DNA from 2 places in the Kribbella sp. NPDC051137 genome. Region 2 is predicted to be linked to the other one. Evidence: riboswitches for the same ligand, from Rfam matches in the RefSeq annotation. Region 2 holds a riboswitch; the other holds the start of a gene.

Region 1 (7,843 bases), on a different contig from region 2:
CGCCAAGGGATTCCGGGACTTCATCTCCCGCGGCTGGGGGCCGGTCGACCGGTCGGTGGCGGTGCCGGAGGGGCTCGCGGAGGCGGCCGCGGAGCACCGGCGGAAGCTCGCCGCGGCACTGCCGGGCCGCCGGATCGCGCTCGGCGCGGGCCGGGCCCCGGTCCGGTCGAACGACACCGACTACCAGTTCCGCGCGGACAGCGACTTCGTCTGGCTGACCGGCTGCCAGGCCGAGGGCGCGGTCCTGGTCATCTCCGGCGACGGCGACGCGACGCTGTACCTGCGCGAGACCGCAGGCCCGGACGAGGCGGACTTCTTCGCGAACGCGCGCGACGGTGAGCTGTGGATCGGGCCGGTGCCGGGCCTGAAGGACTGGTCGGACGCGCTGCAGATCGCCTGCCGCCCGCTCGACGAGCTGCCCGCCGCGGTGCGCGGCGCCGTACCGTTCATGCTGTCGGTGCCCGGAGTGGAGCCGATGCTGGACGCCCTGGTCCGGACGTCGCCCACCGACGGCAACGCGCTGCGGCAGAGCATCGCCGAGCTGCGCCGGATCAAGGACGACTGGGAGCTCGACCAGCTCCGCGAGGCGGTCGCGGCCAGCGTGCTGGCGTTCGGCGACGTCGCGAGCGAGCTGCCGGAGGCGATCCGCGGCGGCGGTGAGCGCTGGCTGCAGGGCACCTTCGACCGGCGCGCGCGGACCGCGGGCAACGGCGTCGGCTACGCGTCGATCGTTGCCGCTGGCAACCACGCGCCGGTGCTGCACTGGGTCCGCAACGACGGCCCGGTGAACGAGGGCGACGTGATTCTGCTCGACGCCGGCGTCGAGACCCGCACGCTCTACACCGCCGACGTGACCCGGACGTTCCCGGCCACCGGCGAGTACACGGCGGCACAGCGGCAGGTGCACGACCTGGTGCACAAGGCGCAGCTCGCCTCGCTGGAGGCGGTCAAGGTCGGGGCGCCGTACCGCGCCTTCCAGCACGAGGCGTTGCGGGTGCTGGCCGAGGGCCTGCGGGACTGGGGCCTGCTGGACGTCTCGATGGACGAGCTGCTCGGCCCGGACGGCCAGCAGCACCGCCGGTACATCGTCTGCGGCACCGGCCACTACATCGGCCTCGACGTCCACGACTGCGACGCGTCCCGGCCGGAGGCCTACTTCGCCGGCACCATCGAGGCGGGGATGGCGCTCGCGGTCGAGCCGGGCCTGTACTTCCACCCGAACGACGAGACCGTGCCGCCCGAGCTGCGCGGGATCGGGATCCGGATCGAGGACAACGTGGTGGTGCACGAGGACCGGCTGGAGATCCTCACCGAGGACCTGCCGATCACCACCGACGGGCTGGAGCAGTGGACCCGCTCGCATCTCGGGAAGTAATCAAGATTACCGATCACGAACAGTAACGTTCGCCGTCGCCCCACGATGTACAGGGCGGGGGAGGGCTGATCTCGGCTCGGCGCGTGGCAGTGGGGGGCCACGTACCACGCGCCAAGCCGAGGCGGCCTCGACCGGGCCAGGGGGACCCGGCATCCCCGGGTACGGGGAGTAGTCATCATGAACCTACGGGTGCGCGTAATGAACTGCGGCGACCGGCATTGGTACGCCGACATCGACGACGCCGACGATCCGCAACCGGACGATCCGTTCTGGTACGTCGACAACTGCCGGAGCCAGGGGCAGGCGCTGGAGACGGCCTGTACCGAGCTCCGGCTGATGTCCGGCCGGCTGGTCCGCGGCGATCAGCTGGACCGGGTGCTGGAAATCACCGGCGTCCCGGTCTGACGGATCAGACCGATCAGGTCGGGGATACGGCGGCGCAGCTGCTGCCGCGCTTCGGTACGTCCCGCGCGGTCAGGTAGTCGTCGATCGTCGACCGCATGCAGGCGCTCGTGCTGTAACTGCCGTGCCCCCAGCCTTCGTACGTGACGAGTACGCCGTTCTTGCCGAGCTGGCGTGCCACGCTCCGGGCCCAGTTGTAGCCGGTCGCCGGATCGTGGACCGTGCCCGCGAGCAGGATCGGTGTCCTGAGGTCCCGGACATCCAGAACGTGCTGCGGGTTGTTAGCCGGCGGCTGGCCGAGACAGATCGACACGGCCATCAGCTGGCCCGGGTAGCGCATGTCCGGATTGTTCCGGGCCAGCCGGTCGAGCTGAGCGGCGTACTCCCGGTAGGAGCGCACCGGGAGGTTCCAGTCCTGGCAGAACACCGCCAGCGGGTACGACGCCAACCCCGTCGGGGTCGGTGCCTGACCGGTCGGCGGGGCACTGGTGTCCAGCTGCTTCAACATGTCGGCAAGAGCCGCCCACTCCGGGTCGTAGAGCAACTTGAACGCCCTGAAGCTCAGGTTGAACGGCGTGATGGGGACGGTCGGGTGCTGCGGGTCCGGCACCGCGCCGCGGTCCGCCCGAGCGAGCAGGCCCGCCCACAGGGTGTGGATGTCGCGGCCGTGCAGCGCACAGGTGTCCGTCGCGTCGCACCACTTCACGAACTCGCTGAACGAGTCCTGCGCCGCTTCCGCCTGCTGGTCGAGGAACTTGCGGGTCGGGGAGGCACTGTGGTCGCTGATACCTTCCAGGACCATCGCGCGGACCCGGCCCGGATACGTCTCGGCATACTGTCCACCGAGCACGGTGCCGTACGAGCTGCCGTGGAACGAGATCGTGGACTCACCAAGCGCCTGCCGGACGGCGTCGAGGTCGCGCACCGTCTGCCAGGTGTCGAGGTGGTCGTACACCGGACCGGTGTGCTCGCGGCAGTCCGTGGCGAGCTGCCGGTTGTAGCTGATCGTCCCGGTGAAGCCGGCCGCGCTCCTGATGATCGGCGACGGCTGCTTCGCGAGGAGCTCGGCCGAGCACTTCACCGGGTTACTGCGTCCGACGCCGCGCGGGTCGAAGCTGACGATGTCGAAGCGGTCCTGCAGTTCGGCGCTGAACCGCGACATCCCGGTCTTGATCCGATCGACCCCGGAGTCACCGGGGCCGCCCGGCCCGAACACGAGCACGCCCACCCGCTCACCGGGCGCCGCTGCCTGCCGCCTCGCCACTGCGAGGCCGAAGGTCGGTCCGCCCGGGTTCCGCCAGTCGACGGGTACCTGCAAGGTCGCGCACTGTGATCCCTTCACCTCGGCGGGATCGTCTCTGCCTTCAGGTTTGCAGTCGGTCCACTGCAGGCGCGGCTCGGCCGAGGCGGCGGTCGTCAGCCCGACGGTCGCCATGCCGAGTACTGCGGCACCCACGAGGGTGCGTCGGATGAATTTCATGCGAACGATCGTTCGGCAATCGCTTGCTGCAGGCATCCGGGACCAGCCCCGCCGGCACCCCGAACCCGGCGTGGGGGGCTTGTGAGGGTCGGGGGCGAGGGCCGGATTGACGGCGCCCCGCAGACCGCCGTACCGTCCACAACGTCAGTCAGTTCAACAAGCCGCATGAACCCGTGCGGGAGAGTCCCGGGGCACCGGGCGCCGTAGGAGCAACTCTCCCCAAGAATCTCTCAGGCACCTTCACCGCGCGGGCGAGGCACCTCTGGAAGACATCCGTCTGACAGAGCGGGGAGGACACCAAACGGTCAACGGCGACCGGAAGGAACCTCCACACGATGGCGATCAGCGTCTTCGACCTGTTCAGTATCGGGATCGGTCCGTCGAGCTCCCACACCGTGGGGCCGATGCGCGCCGCCCGCACGTTCGCACTCGGCCTCGCCGACGACGGCCTGCTGGCCGCGACGGCGACCGTCGAGTCCCAGCTGTTCGGGTCGCTCGGGGCCACCGGCCACGGGCACGGCAGCAACAAGGCGGTCATCCTCGGGCTCGAGGGCGAGGACCCCGAGACGATCGTGACGCACTCCGTCGACGCCCGGGTCGAGACGATCCGCGAGCGCGGCCGGCTGCTGCTCGCTGGCGTCCGGGAGATCGCGTTCGACGAGCACCGCGACCTGGTGATGCACCGCCGCAAGGCGCTCCCGTACCACCCGAACGGGATGATCTTCGTCGCCCGCGACGACCAGGGCGCGGTCCTGCGGGAACGCACGTACTACTCGGTCGGCGGCGGCTTCGTGGTCGACGAGAACGCCGCCGCGGGGGACCGGATCGTGCCGGACACCACTCCGCTGAAGTACCCGTTCAGCACCGGCGCCGAGCTGCTCGACCGGTGCCGGGAGTCGCAGCTGCCGGTCAGCGAGGTGATGCTCGCGAACGAGCTGGCCTGGCGGACCGAGGACGAGATCCGCGACGGACTGCTGCGGATCTGGCAGGTGATGCAGGACTGCGTCCGCGAGGGCTGCGAGACCGAGGGCATCCTGCCCGGCGGTCTGAAGGTGCCGCGCCGCGCACACGCCCTGCACCGCAAGCTCAGCCAGGACCCGTGGTCGGTCGACCCGCTCAAGGTGATGGACTGGGTGAACCTGTTCGCGCTCGCGGTCAACGAGCAGAACGCGTCCGGCGGGCGGATCGTCACCGCGCCGACGAACGGTGCCGCCGGCATCATCCCGGCCGTCCTGCACTACTACCGGCGGTTCGTGCCCGGGGCGACCGACGACGGCGCGGTCCGGTTCCTGCTGACGGCCGGCGCGATCGGTGTGCTGTACAAGGAGAACGCCTCGATCTCCGGCGCCGAGGTCGGCTGCCAGGGCGAGGTCGGCTCGGCCTGCTCGATGGCCGCCGCCGGTCTCTGCGAGGTGCTCGGCGGTACGCCGCAACAGGTCGAGAACGCCGCGGAGATCGCGATGGAGCACAACCTCGGCCTGACCTGCGACCCGGTCGGCGGGCTGGTGCAGATCCCGTGCATCGAGCGGAACGCGATGGCGTCGGTGAAGGCGATCAACGCGGCCCGGATGGCGATGCACGGCGACGGCGTGCACGTGGTCACGCTCGACAAGGTGATCAAGACGATGCGCGAGACCGGCCGGGACATGAAGGTCAAGTACAAGGAGACCTCCCGCGGCGGGCTCGCGGTGAACGTCATCGAGTGCTGATCACCACGGCCTCGTCACCCGAACGAACTTCAGCAACGAATCAACTGCGCGGGACACCAGGGACCGGCAGTACCAGGCTGTGCCGGGTCCGGCGCGGAATACTGGACGGCATGGGTGAGCTCGGGAAGACGTTGCATGCCTGGCGGGACCGGGTGACGCCCGCCGAGGTCGGGCTGCCGACCGGCGGGACCCGGCGTGCGCCCGGCCTCCGGCGCGAGGAGCTGGCGCTGCTCGCCGGGCTCTCGGTCGACTACATCGTCCGGCTGGAACAGGGTCGCTCGGACTCGCCGTCCGCCCAGGTGCTGACCGCGCTGGCCCGGGCGCTCCGGCTGTCCGATGCCGAGCGCAACCATCTGTTCGCGCTGGCCGGCGAGGTGGAGCCGTCGCCCGGGCGGATCTCGGCGTACGTCCCGCCGGGGGTGCAGCGGATCGTCGACCAGCTGGACGGCGCGCCGTTGTGCGTGTGCGACGCGGCCTGGACGGCGATCAGCTGGAACCCGATGTTCGCCGCGCTCGCCGGTGACCCGTCGCCGTGGCACGGCCGGCAGCGCAACATCATCTACCGGCACTTCCTGATGCCCGGCGACCGGTTCGAGCAGACGCCCGAGCAGCGGCGGGACTTCCGAATCGCGATGGTCACGGACCTGCGCGCGTCGGTCGCCCGGTACCCGCACGACCCGGATCTGCGGGCGCTGATCGAGGAGCTGTGCGCCGTACCGGAGTTCGCGGTGCTGTGGGACCAGCCGGTGATCGGGTTCCACCGGTCCGAGCGGAAGGTCGTCCGGCATCCGGAGGTCGGGACGTTCGCGATCGACTGCGACGTGCTGTCCGTGCCGGGCAGCGATCTGCGGATCGTCGTCTACACCGCGGCGCCGAACAGCGAGGCGGCCGAGAAGCTCCGGTTGTTGTCGGTGATCGGCCTGCAGGAGCTGACCCGCTGACGCACCGCATTGCTACGAACGCGTAACCAGTACCGCAATTCCCGGAAGGTCTCGCTTTGGCGTGGAATTTCTTCCAAGGGCTGTTTGAAACGACTGGTCTGCCGATACCCTGCGGGACTTGTGAACGCGATGCCCGCCACGGCTACCCGCCGCCCGCCCTGGCAGCACCCGCGGCGCCGCCAGGTCGCCGCCGGCGTCGGCATCCTGCTGCTCGGGTACCTCGCGCTGTTCTTCACCGCGTTGCTCGGCGGCCCGCGGATCGGGGCGCCGTTCCTGCCGCTCCCCGGCGGCGGCCCGGACCCGGCCACCCCGGTCGCCGGCCCGCAGCCCGGTCAGCCGTCCCAGAACGTCGCGATCCCGCACCAGGCCACGTCGACCCCGGCGACCACCCCGGCGCCGACGCCCACCGCCGTACCGACGCCGTTGCTCAGCGCCACCGATCCGCCCGAGGTCGTGCGGTCGGCCGGCAGCACATTCACGCCGTACCCGACCCGGCCGGGCGAGACGCCGACGCCGGAGATCGTCGAGTCCACGGGCCCGACGCATCCGCCGGTCACCGAGCGCCCGCCGACGGACCCGGCGACGACCGTGCCGACCGCGCAGCCGACCGCATCGCCGACCGCGGACCCGACGAGGTCCCCGACGACCAGCCCGACCACTCCCACCACCTCGCCGACCACGCCGGACGACCCCGGCAAGCCCAGCAGCGTCGGCGGCTTCCTCGGCCGCCTACTACACAAACTCGGCCTCTAGTACGCCTCGACCTCGGTGAGGGTGGCGTTGCCGTTCGGTTGGGGCTGGAGGTTGATCTGCCAGCCCTGGGCGGGGGTGAAGGTCTGCTCGAACTTCTTGAACGAGCAGTCCGAGCGGAACTTGCGGTGCTGCGGATCCCAGTCGGAGCCGCTCTTGAAGTACAGGTGATAGGTGCCGCCGATCCGGTTCACCGTGATCGTCCCGGCGGCCCGGAGGTAGACCATGATCTGCGGGCTGCCAGGTGGCCGTCCGTCGTTCACGATCGAGATCGCGACGTCCTTCGCCGTACCGTTGGTGATCTTCAGCCGGCCCGACCCCGCGGTACCGCGGCGGACCAGGACCTCGCCGCTCGCCGGCCGCTCCTCCTTCGGCGCCGGTCCCGGATCCGGCAGCGTGGTGCCGAACCTCAGCTTCAGCTCCGTCAGTTGGGTGAGCGCCGTACTCAGGTCGGTGCGCAACTGCCGTTGCACCTTCTGCGAGGTGTACGCGACCCCGCCGCAGCGCGCGTCGTCCTCGGTCTGGCCCAAGGTGCTGGTCAGCCGGGTCGCCGCGACGCCGATCCGCGTCTGCAGGAGTTGGTGTACGGCGCTCAGCCGGGAGGTCACGGTCAACGCCGCCAGCCGGATCGCGATCGTGTTCAGCGACTGCGCCAGCGTGGTGATCGCCACGCCCAGCCCCTCCGCGGTCCGCACCCGGGTCAGTGGCCGCGCCGATCCGCCCAGCACCTGGTCGATCCGGGTCAGCTCCGCCTGGTACGCCGACGTACCCAGCGGCCCGGCCGTCGGTACGGTCGCCGCCGGCGCCGGCGCGGAGCTACTCGAAGCCGACGTGACCGGGTCCGGACGTCGCGGATCGGCACCGCAGCCGGTCAGCAGGCACAACCCGACACACAGCGCAGCCCAGCGCCTCATCCCCACCCCCAGGTCCCCACCCTCGAGACACCAGCATAGGTGGTGTCATCAATCCCGAGCAGCAGGACGGACGAACGGGAACGCCAGCGTGCTGCGGATGTTCTGGCCGGTCAGCATCATCATCACCCGGTCAACGCCGATGCCGAGCCCGCCGGTCGGCGGCATCGCGTACTCCAGCGCGGACAGGAAGTCCTCGTCCAGCGACATCGCCTCGGGATCGCCGGCGGCGGCCTTCAGCGACTGCTCGGTGAGCCGCCGGCGCTGCTCGACCG
Region 2 (7,843 bases):
CCTCCAGCCAGCGTTGCCGCCGCTCCACCCAGTCGTCCGGCCACACCCGGCACGGCCAGCCGCCGTTGACCACGCCATCGATCAGGTGGGGCAGATCCCCGTCGACGGTGTCACACCAGAGCGCGACCAGCCGGTCGTACAGCGGGTTCCATACCTGGAACGTTTCGCGCATCGCCGCGATCGGTGGGCGTACCGTTGCCTGCCGCAACTGAGAGCGTACGTCGTCGACCGTGCACCGGTGGAGCACTGCTCCCGACGGCGCCGGACTGTACGACGGCGTGAATCGCAACCGGTGCATCAGCGGGCGGAGCGCCGCGACCAGGTCGAGCGCGGCCGCGTGGTGGTCGTGTTCGAGCAGCCAGGCGACCACCAGCATCGCGGCGTGCTCCGGTACGTCGATGCGGTAGCACCCGGTCCGCAGCACCTGCCCGAGCTCCGCGAGTCCCTCGTCACCGAGGTACCAGAGGTTCAACCGCTCACGATCGGACTCCCCCGGCGCATCCGCGGGCACCCTCGCCAACTCGTCGAGCACCCCGCGCCACGCGTCCACCCGCACCGCCGCGCGCCGCCGTACCGCAGGGTCCTCGGCCACGAGCGCCCGCTGCAACGCGTGGTGCAGCCGACCCGTCGCATACCCCATGCCGAACCCCCGTCCGTCGGACAGCGCTCAGACATGGAGGCAGGATTCGAACCTGCGCCCTCCCGGTAGTAGCCGGGCGATCTACCCCTGATCTACTCCATGCGGTGCCTTCCAGACTACCGTCCGTAAGGAGTTCTGGTAAGGACAAACGTGGCGATGGTCAGGTGGTCGATGGTTTCGCCGTGCCGGTGGACGTGGAGCGTTTCGCCGGCCAGGTAGCCGTCGCGGCCCTGGTAGTGGTCGGGGCCAAGGGATGCGAGGCGGGTGGTGAGGCCGCCGGAGAGTTGCAGGATGCCGCCGGAGACCGAGATCGTCAGCGGCGTGTTGCCCCAGTACCAGTGGCCCAGCAGCTCGGTGCCTTGGGCAAGCGGCGGCTCGGGCACCCACTCCTGGGTGACCGGCGGTTCGTACGTCGCCAGGATCCGGATCAGGTCCGGCGCCAGCGACGCCACCCGCCCGTACGTCCCGTTGCCGAGCGTGACCGCGCCGACCCGGCGGACCCGGTCCACGAACAGCCCGGCGAGGAAGCCCGGCATCGACCCGGTGTGCCCGATCAGCAGGTGCGGGTCGTCCGCGATCAGCCGCAGCCCGAGCCCGTACGACGCGGTCAGCCCCTCACGCGGGTCCGCCGCGACCGGCGTCGCCATCTCCTCCACCGAGTCCCGGCTGAGGATCTCGTGCACCGGGTCGATCCAGAACGCCGCGTACCGGGCCAGGTCCTCGATCGTGCTCCACAGCTGCCCGGCAGGCGCCATCGCACCCGAGTCGTACGCCGGCTCCGGGTCCAGCTGCCCGCTGAACGGGTGCACCGAGAACCCGTCCGCGGCCGGCGCCTCCGGGAAGTACGTCGTACGCCGCATCTCCAGCGGCCCGAGAATCCGCTGCTGGACCAGCTCCAGCCAGGCCGTCCCGCGGAGCCGGGCGACGATCTCGCCGAGCAGTCCGTAGCCGAGGTTCGAGTAGTGGTGCCGCCGATCCGCCGGGCCGACCGCCTGCGCGTCGTCCATCGCCGCGGTCAGCTCGTCGAACGACACACCCGGGTTCCGCTCCCACCAAGGGCCCTCGGGCTCGGCGTTCATCCCGCCGCTGTGCGCGAGCAACTGCCGGATCGTCCGGTCCCCGAACGCGATCCCCGGCAGATGCTTGCCGACGGCATCGTTCAGCGACAGCAACCCGTCGTCCCGGCACTGCATGACCAGCACCGCCGTCAACGTCTTGGTGATCGACCCGATCCGGTACTGAACGTCCGCCCCCGGCAACCCACCGTCCGCGGTCGCGAACCGCCCCCGGGCCCCCGTCCACACCAACGACCCGTCCCGCAGCACCCCGGCGTTCACCGACGGCACCTTCGTCTCCCCCTGCGCCGCCGCAACCTCGGCGTACAGGGCTGCGGCGGTGTCAGAGCGCAGGGTCATTACTCGAAGGCCTCCGGGGCTGGGCAGGAGCAGATGAGGTTGCGGTCGCCGTAGGCGCCGTCGATGCGGCGGACCGGCGGCCAGTACTTCGAGGTGCGGTCCACCGAGCGCGGGAACGCGGCCTCCTCGCGAGTGTAAGCGTGTTCCCACTTGTCGTTGATCACCGACTCGGCGGTGTGCGGGGCGTTCACCAGCGGGTTGTCGGCGGCCGGCCACTCGCCCGCGGCGACCCGGTCGATCTCGTGCCGGATCGCGATCATCGCGTCGCAGAACCGGTCGAGCTCGCCCAGGTCCTCGGACTCGGTCGGCTCGACCATCAGCGTGCCGGCCACCGGGAACGACATCGTCGGCGCGTGGAAACCGTAGTCGATCAGCCGCTTCGCGACGTCGTCGACGGTGATGCCGGTCTCCTTGGTCATCGGGCGCAGGTCGAGGATGCACTCGTGCGCCACCAGGCCGTTCTCACCGGTGTAGAGCACCGGGAACGCGCCCTCGAGGCGCTTGGCCACGTAGTTCGCGGTCAGTACGGCGGCCTTGGTCGCCTCGGTCAGACCCTCCGCGCCCATCATCCGGATGTACGCCCACGAGATCGCCAGCACGCCCGCCGAACCGAACGGCGCCGCGCTGATCGGGCCGACGCCCGACTCCGGACCGGCCTGGTCGAGCAGCGGGTGGTTCGGCAGGTACGGCGCCAGGTGTGCCGCGACCGCGACCGGCCCGACGCCCGGGCCGCCGCCGCCGTGCGGGATGCAGAACGTCTTGTGCAGGTTCAGATGGCTGACGTCGCCGCCGAACTCGCCCGGCTTCGCGAGCCCGAGCAGTGCGTTCAGGTTCGCGCCGTCGACGTACACCTGGCCGCCGTGATCGTGGACCACCTGGCACACCTCACGGACGCTCTCCTCGTACACGCCGTGCGTGGACGGGTACGTGATCATGATCGCGGCGAGCTTGGCGGCGTGCTCGGCGGCCTTCGCGCGCAGGTCGTCCAGGTTGATCGTGCCGTCGTCGTTGCCCTTGACAACGACGACCTTCATCCCGGCCATCACCGCGGACGCCGCGTTGGTGCCGTGCGCGGACGCCGGGATCAGGCAGACGTTGCGGTCGGTGTCGCCCTGGGCGCGGTGGTACCCGCGGATCGCGAGCAGGCCGGCCAGCTCACCCTGCGAGCCCGCGTTCGGCTGGATCGAGACCTTCGCGTACCCGGTCACCTCGGCCAGCCAGCGCTCCAGCTGCCCGATCAGCTTCACGTACCCGGCCGCGTCCTCGATCGGCGCGAACGGGTGCAGGTCCGCGAACTCCGGCCAGGTAACCGGCTCCATCTCGGTGGTCGCGTTCAGCTTCATCGTGCAGGACCCGAGCGGGATCATCCCGCGGTCCAGCGCGTAGTCCTTGTCGGACAGCTTGCGCAGGTACCGCAGCATCGCCGTCTCGGACCGGTGCGTGTTGAACACCGGGTGCGTCAGGTACTCGGTGGTCCGCGGTACGGCGAGCGCCGCGGCGCCGAGCGTGTCGTCGTACTGGCCGCCGAAGGACTGGCAGACCCGGGTCAGCGTGGCGACGTCGGTCTTCTCGTCGCAGGAGATCCCGACGTGGTCCGCGTCCACCAGCCGCAGCCAGATCCCGTTCTGCCGGGCGGCGTCGACGACGTCCGCGGCGCGGCCCGGGACCCGGGCGAGCACGGTGTCGAAGAAGTCGTTGTGCACGACCTCGACCCCGCTCGCACGCAGCGAGGCGGCCAGCTTCCCGGCGTACGCGTGCACACGCTCCGCGATCGCCCGCAGCCCCTCCGGGCCGTGGTAGACGGCGTACATCGACGCGACGACCGCCAGCAGGACCTGCGCGGTACAGATGTTCGACGTCGCCTTCTCGCGGCGGATGTGCTGCTCCCGCGTCTGCAGCGCGAGCCGGTACGCCGGGGCGCCGTCCGCGTCGACGGAGACGCCGACCAGGCGGCCGGGCAGCGACCGCTCGAGGCCGGTCCGGACGGACATGAACCCGGCGTGCGGGCCGCCGTAGAACAGCGGTACGCCGAAGCGCTGCGAGGATCCGATGACGATGTCGGCGCCCGCCTCGCCCGGCGCCTCGAGCACCGTCAGCGCGAGCAGGTCGGAGGCGACCGCGACCAGGACGTCGCGCTCGTGGGCGGCCTCGACGAGCGGCTTCAGGTCGCGGACCACGCCGTTCGAGCCCGGGTACTGCACCAGGACGCCGAAGAAGTCGCCTTCGGGCAGACCGTCGGTGGTGTCCGCGACGACGACCTCGATCCCGAGCGCCTCGGCCCGGGTCTTCACCACGGCGATCGTCTGCGCGAAGGTGTCGGCGTCGACGAGGAAGCGGTCGGACTTACTCTTCTTGTTGGACCGGTGCGCGAGCGTCATCGCCTCGGCGGCGGCCGTGCCTTCGTCGAGAAGCGACGCGTTCGCGGTCGGCAGGCCGGTCAGGTCGGAGACCACGGTCTGGAAGTTCAGCAGCGCCTCGAGGCGGCCCTGGGAGATCTCCGGCTGGTACGGCGTGTACGCGGTGTACCAGGCCGGGTTCTCGACCAGGCGGCGGACGATCACCGACGGCGTGAACGTTCCGTAGTACCCCTGGCCGATCATCGAGGTGGCGATCGTGTTCCGGCCGGCCAGTTGGCGGAGCTCGGTCAGCGCGTCCACCTCGGAGGCGGGCTCCGGCAGGTGCATCGCCTCGGTGGAGCGGATCGACGCCGGGACGGCCGCGTCCACGAGCGCGTCGACGTCGTCGTACCCGAGGAGCTGGACCATCCGGGTGATCTCGTCCGGGCGCGGGCCGATGTGCCGGTCCGCGAACGTCGCGGAAAGCTGAGGGGTGTCGTTCACTAGAGGCTCCGATGCTGACTGTCGCTGCCGGTGGCCTCCCCCTCTGTCACGCGCGAACGCTCCAGAGTCGCCTGTGACACTCGGTCCATGGGCCTGAGAGGTTCCGGGGAGGAATTGCCCCTTCGGCGCCCGATGACACGGGTCTCTCCCGAGTGCGGTGAACGGCTGGTCTCGAGGCTACCAGGAATCCCGGAACAGTTCGGGCAGCAGGTTCCGCGCGGCCGGGCGTGCCGCCGCCACCTGGTCCTCGGTCGCCGCCTGCATCGGCCAGCGCACCCGCGTCCCGGCATCCGCCCAGCCGCCGACCGCGGCAAGGAACTTGTCCAGCGCCGGATTCGACAGACCGGCCTGCTGCAGCGGTACGACGTGCGCCGCGAAGAACTCGGCGATCCGCTGCTCGACGTCGAGGTCGTGCGCGGTGGCGACCGCACCGTTCGGGGAGAGCGCTGCCACGTTCGAGTAGCTGCCGTGTGCGCCGAGTAGCGACATACTCGCCAGGAAATGACCCGGTACGAAGATCGCCAGCCCCGACTGCAGGGCCTGGTCGAACCACGCTCTGTCACCGCCGGCCGTCTTCAGTCCGATCAGACTCGGCACTGCCGCTGCCAACTGGCACAACTGCTGCGGCGAGACAGCGGTCTTCGCATGCGGCGGGTTGTACAACACCAGCGGCACGTCCCCCGCCACGTCAGCCACCCGCTGCAGGAAGGTCAGCAACTCGGTGGGATTCAGAGGCAACCAGTCCGGGGCAATGACCTGGATGGCTCCGGGCGCGAACTTCGCGGCTCGCTCGACGCGGTCCAGCTGCACCTGCGCCGACGGATGACTGGCACCGATCTGGAACGGCTTCGCCACCGCGGCCAGGATGCTGTTCACCCGGTCGAACTCGTCCTCGGTGAGGGTCTGGAACTCCCCCGCCGTCCCGTGCGCATACACCCCGGCAACTGAAGTCTCACCCAGAGCCTGGGCCTGAGACTCCAACCGCCGGAAGTCGATCGAGTCGTCCGCATTCAGCGGTAACAACAAAGTCGCCCACACACCGCGGAGCGTGTCTGCAGTGAGTGGGCGCACAGCGGAAAGCTACGTCAGCCGGTCATCCGGGCGCGACGCCGCGCGGCGAGTTCGTCACCCGCGTGGCCGTCGGAACCCTCGTCGTCGTGGCCGTCGGCACGCTCGGTCGGCAGCTCGGACAGCGAGCCCTCGACCTCCCGCCAGACGCCGCCGAGCGCGATCCCGAACACGCCCTGGCCGCCGGCCAGCAGATCGATGACCTCGTCGGGCGAGGTGCACATGTACACGGACGCGCCGTCGCTCATCAGCGTGATCTGGGTCAGGTCGTCGAAGCCGCGCTTGCTCAGGTGCGCGATCGCGGTCCGGATCTGCTGCAGCGAGATCCCGGCGTCCAGCAGCCGCTTGATCACTTTCAGCAACAGCACGTCACGGAAGCCGTACAGCCGCTGCGTCCCGGAGCCCGTCGCCGGACGGACCGACGGAGAGACCAGGCCGGTGCGGGCCCAGTAGTCGAGCTGCCGGTACGTGATCCCGGCCGCGGCGCAGGCCGTCGGACCCCGGAACCCGACGTCCTCCGGCATCGGCCGCAGGTCGTCGTCGAACAGCAGACCCTGAACGCCGGCAGTCTCAGCCGCCTCGGCGTGCGCGTCGGAAGCCGACTGCGTCAGATCCGTGTCCCCGGTGCGTGTCACGCCTGAGCCTCCCTGGATACCGACTGGAACGAGCCATCTCCGTGGAGTCACAGCACCCCACGACTTCTTCACGGTAAGCCGCCGCCCGAGGCGGGTCAACGACAACCGCACCGAGCCGCGAGCGTGTCGCGACCGCCGTACGAATCGTTACCTAGCAGCTCTTGTCCGGGTGACTCGTCCGACCGCGGTCAGCTCTTGTCGAAGTCCTCCGGGGTCACCTGGTCCAGGAACTCCCGGAACCGCTCGACCTCCTCTTCCTCCTGCACCTCGTCGGTACCGTTGGTTTCACTCTCCGGGACCGGGATCCCGGCCTCGGCGAGGATCTCCTCGGTGCAGAACACCGGCGTGCCGGTGCGCAGCGCGATCGCGATCGAGTCCGACGGCCGCGCCGAGATCTCGGTCTGGTCGTCGAACACCAGGATCGCCTCGAAGATGCCGTCGGTCAGGTTCACGATCCGGACCTGGCTGAGCGTGTGCCCGAGCACCCGGATGGTCTCCGCGAACAGGTCGTGGGTCAGCGGCCGGGGCGGCTCCATGCCCTGCTGGGCGAACGCGATCGCACTCGCCTCGGCCGCTCCGATCCAGATCGGCAGGTACCGCTCACCTCCGACCTCCCGGAGCAGCACGATCGGCTGACTCGAGGGCATCTCCACCCGGACTCCGACCACGTCGACTTCGCGCACGCCACCAGCCTACTCCGAGCCGAAGCCCCGGGCAGGCCCGCGGGGTTCGGCCAGTGGACAACCCCGTGGACGAGCCAGCAACGAGCCGGCGACGAGCCAGGCCACAAGTCACGCGCGAGTCAGGAGGCGAGCTAGGAGCGCGGCAGCCGTGAGCGGACCAGCGCTGTGTGCAGCCGCACAGTCAGCGCGGCCAGCTCCGCGGTCTGCTCGGTCCGCCGCGGCCCGGTGACCTGCTCGATCAGGCCGACCTCGCGGTCCGCCGCGGTCCGGAACGCCCGCAGGTGCCGGGGCTCCAGGCCGTACGCCGCCAGCTCGGCCGCGACCTTCGCGATCACGATCGCGTCCCCGCCGTAGTGGTTGCCGGTGGCCACCACCAGGCCGTGGCTCTCCAGCTCGTCGAGCAACGCCGCCGGTACGCCGGCCGCGGTCCGCAGCTCGTCCCGGGTCAGCCGCAGTTCGGTGCCGGTGGCATCGAAGTCGTCGGCGACCGGCTGACCGGGGGTCTGCGGCAACGACGTCGGCGCGACCGGCGGACCCGCCGCGGCGGGCCGCAGACCGCGAT

Evidence for each region. A riboswitch is a leader RNA that binds a small molecule or an ion and turns the genes downstream of it on or off. The one in region 2 is predicted to bind glycine.
Region 1: it holds a riboswitch for glycine, as region 2 does, so the genes downstream of both, AB0M51_RS19265 (L-serine ammonia-lyase) here and gcvP (aminomethyl-transferring glycine dehydrogenase) in region 2, are expected to answer to the same signal.

The regions. Positions count from the first base shown of each region.
Region 1 is NZ_JBFBBI010000003.1:849,242-857,084, forward strand. It holds gene AB0M51_RS19250 (aminopeptidase P family protein) at 1-1,375, shown strand, start outside; gene AB0M51_RS19255 (hypothetical protein) at 1,553-1,780, shown strand; gene AB0M51_RS19260 (alpha/beta hydrolase) at 1,794-3,257, opposite strand; glycine riboswitch at 3,424-3,513, shown strand; gene AB0M51_RS19265 (L-serine ammonia-lyase) at 3,593-4,966, shown strand; gene AB0M51_RS19270 (helix-turn-helix transcriptional regulator) at 5,077-5,907, shown strand; gene AB0M51_RS19275 (hypothetical protein) at 6,037-6,660, shown strand; gene AB0M51_RS19280 (hypothetical protein) at 6,657-7,571, opposite strand; gene lysX (bifunctional lysylphosphatidylglycerol synthetase/lysine--tRNA ligase LysX) at 7,620-7,843, opposite strand, start outside.
Region 2 is NZ_JBFBBI010000001.1:1,253,455-1,261,297, reverse strand. It holds gene AB0M51_RS05970 (hypothetical protein) at 1-640, opposite strand, end outside; tRNA gene AB0M51_RS05965 (tRNA-OTHER) at 672-742, opposite strand; gene AB0M51_RS05960 (serine hydrolase domain-containing protein) at 757-2,055, opposite strand; gene gcvP (aminomethyl-transferring glycine dehydrogenase) at 2,055-4,895, opposite strand; glycine riboswitch at 4,967-5,056, opposite strand; gene AB0M51_RS05950 (dihydrodipicolinate synthase family protein) at 5,073-5,933, opposite strand; gene AB0M51_RS05945 (MerR family transcriptional regulator) at 5,981-6,487, opposite strand; gene AB0M51_RS05940 (bifunctional nuclease family protein) at 6,787-7,281, opposite strand; gene AB0M51_RS05935 (MerR family transcriptional regulator) at 7,413-7,843, opposite strand, start outside.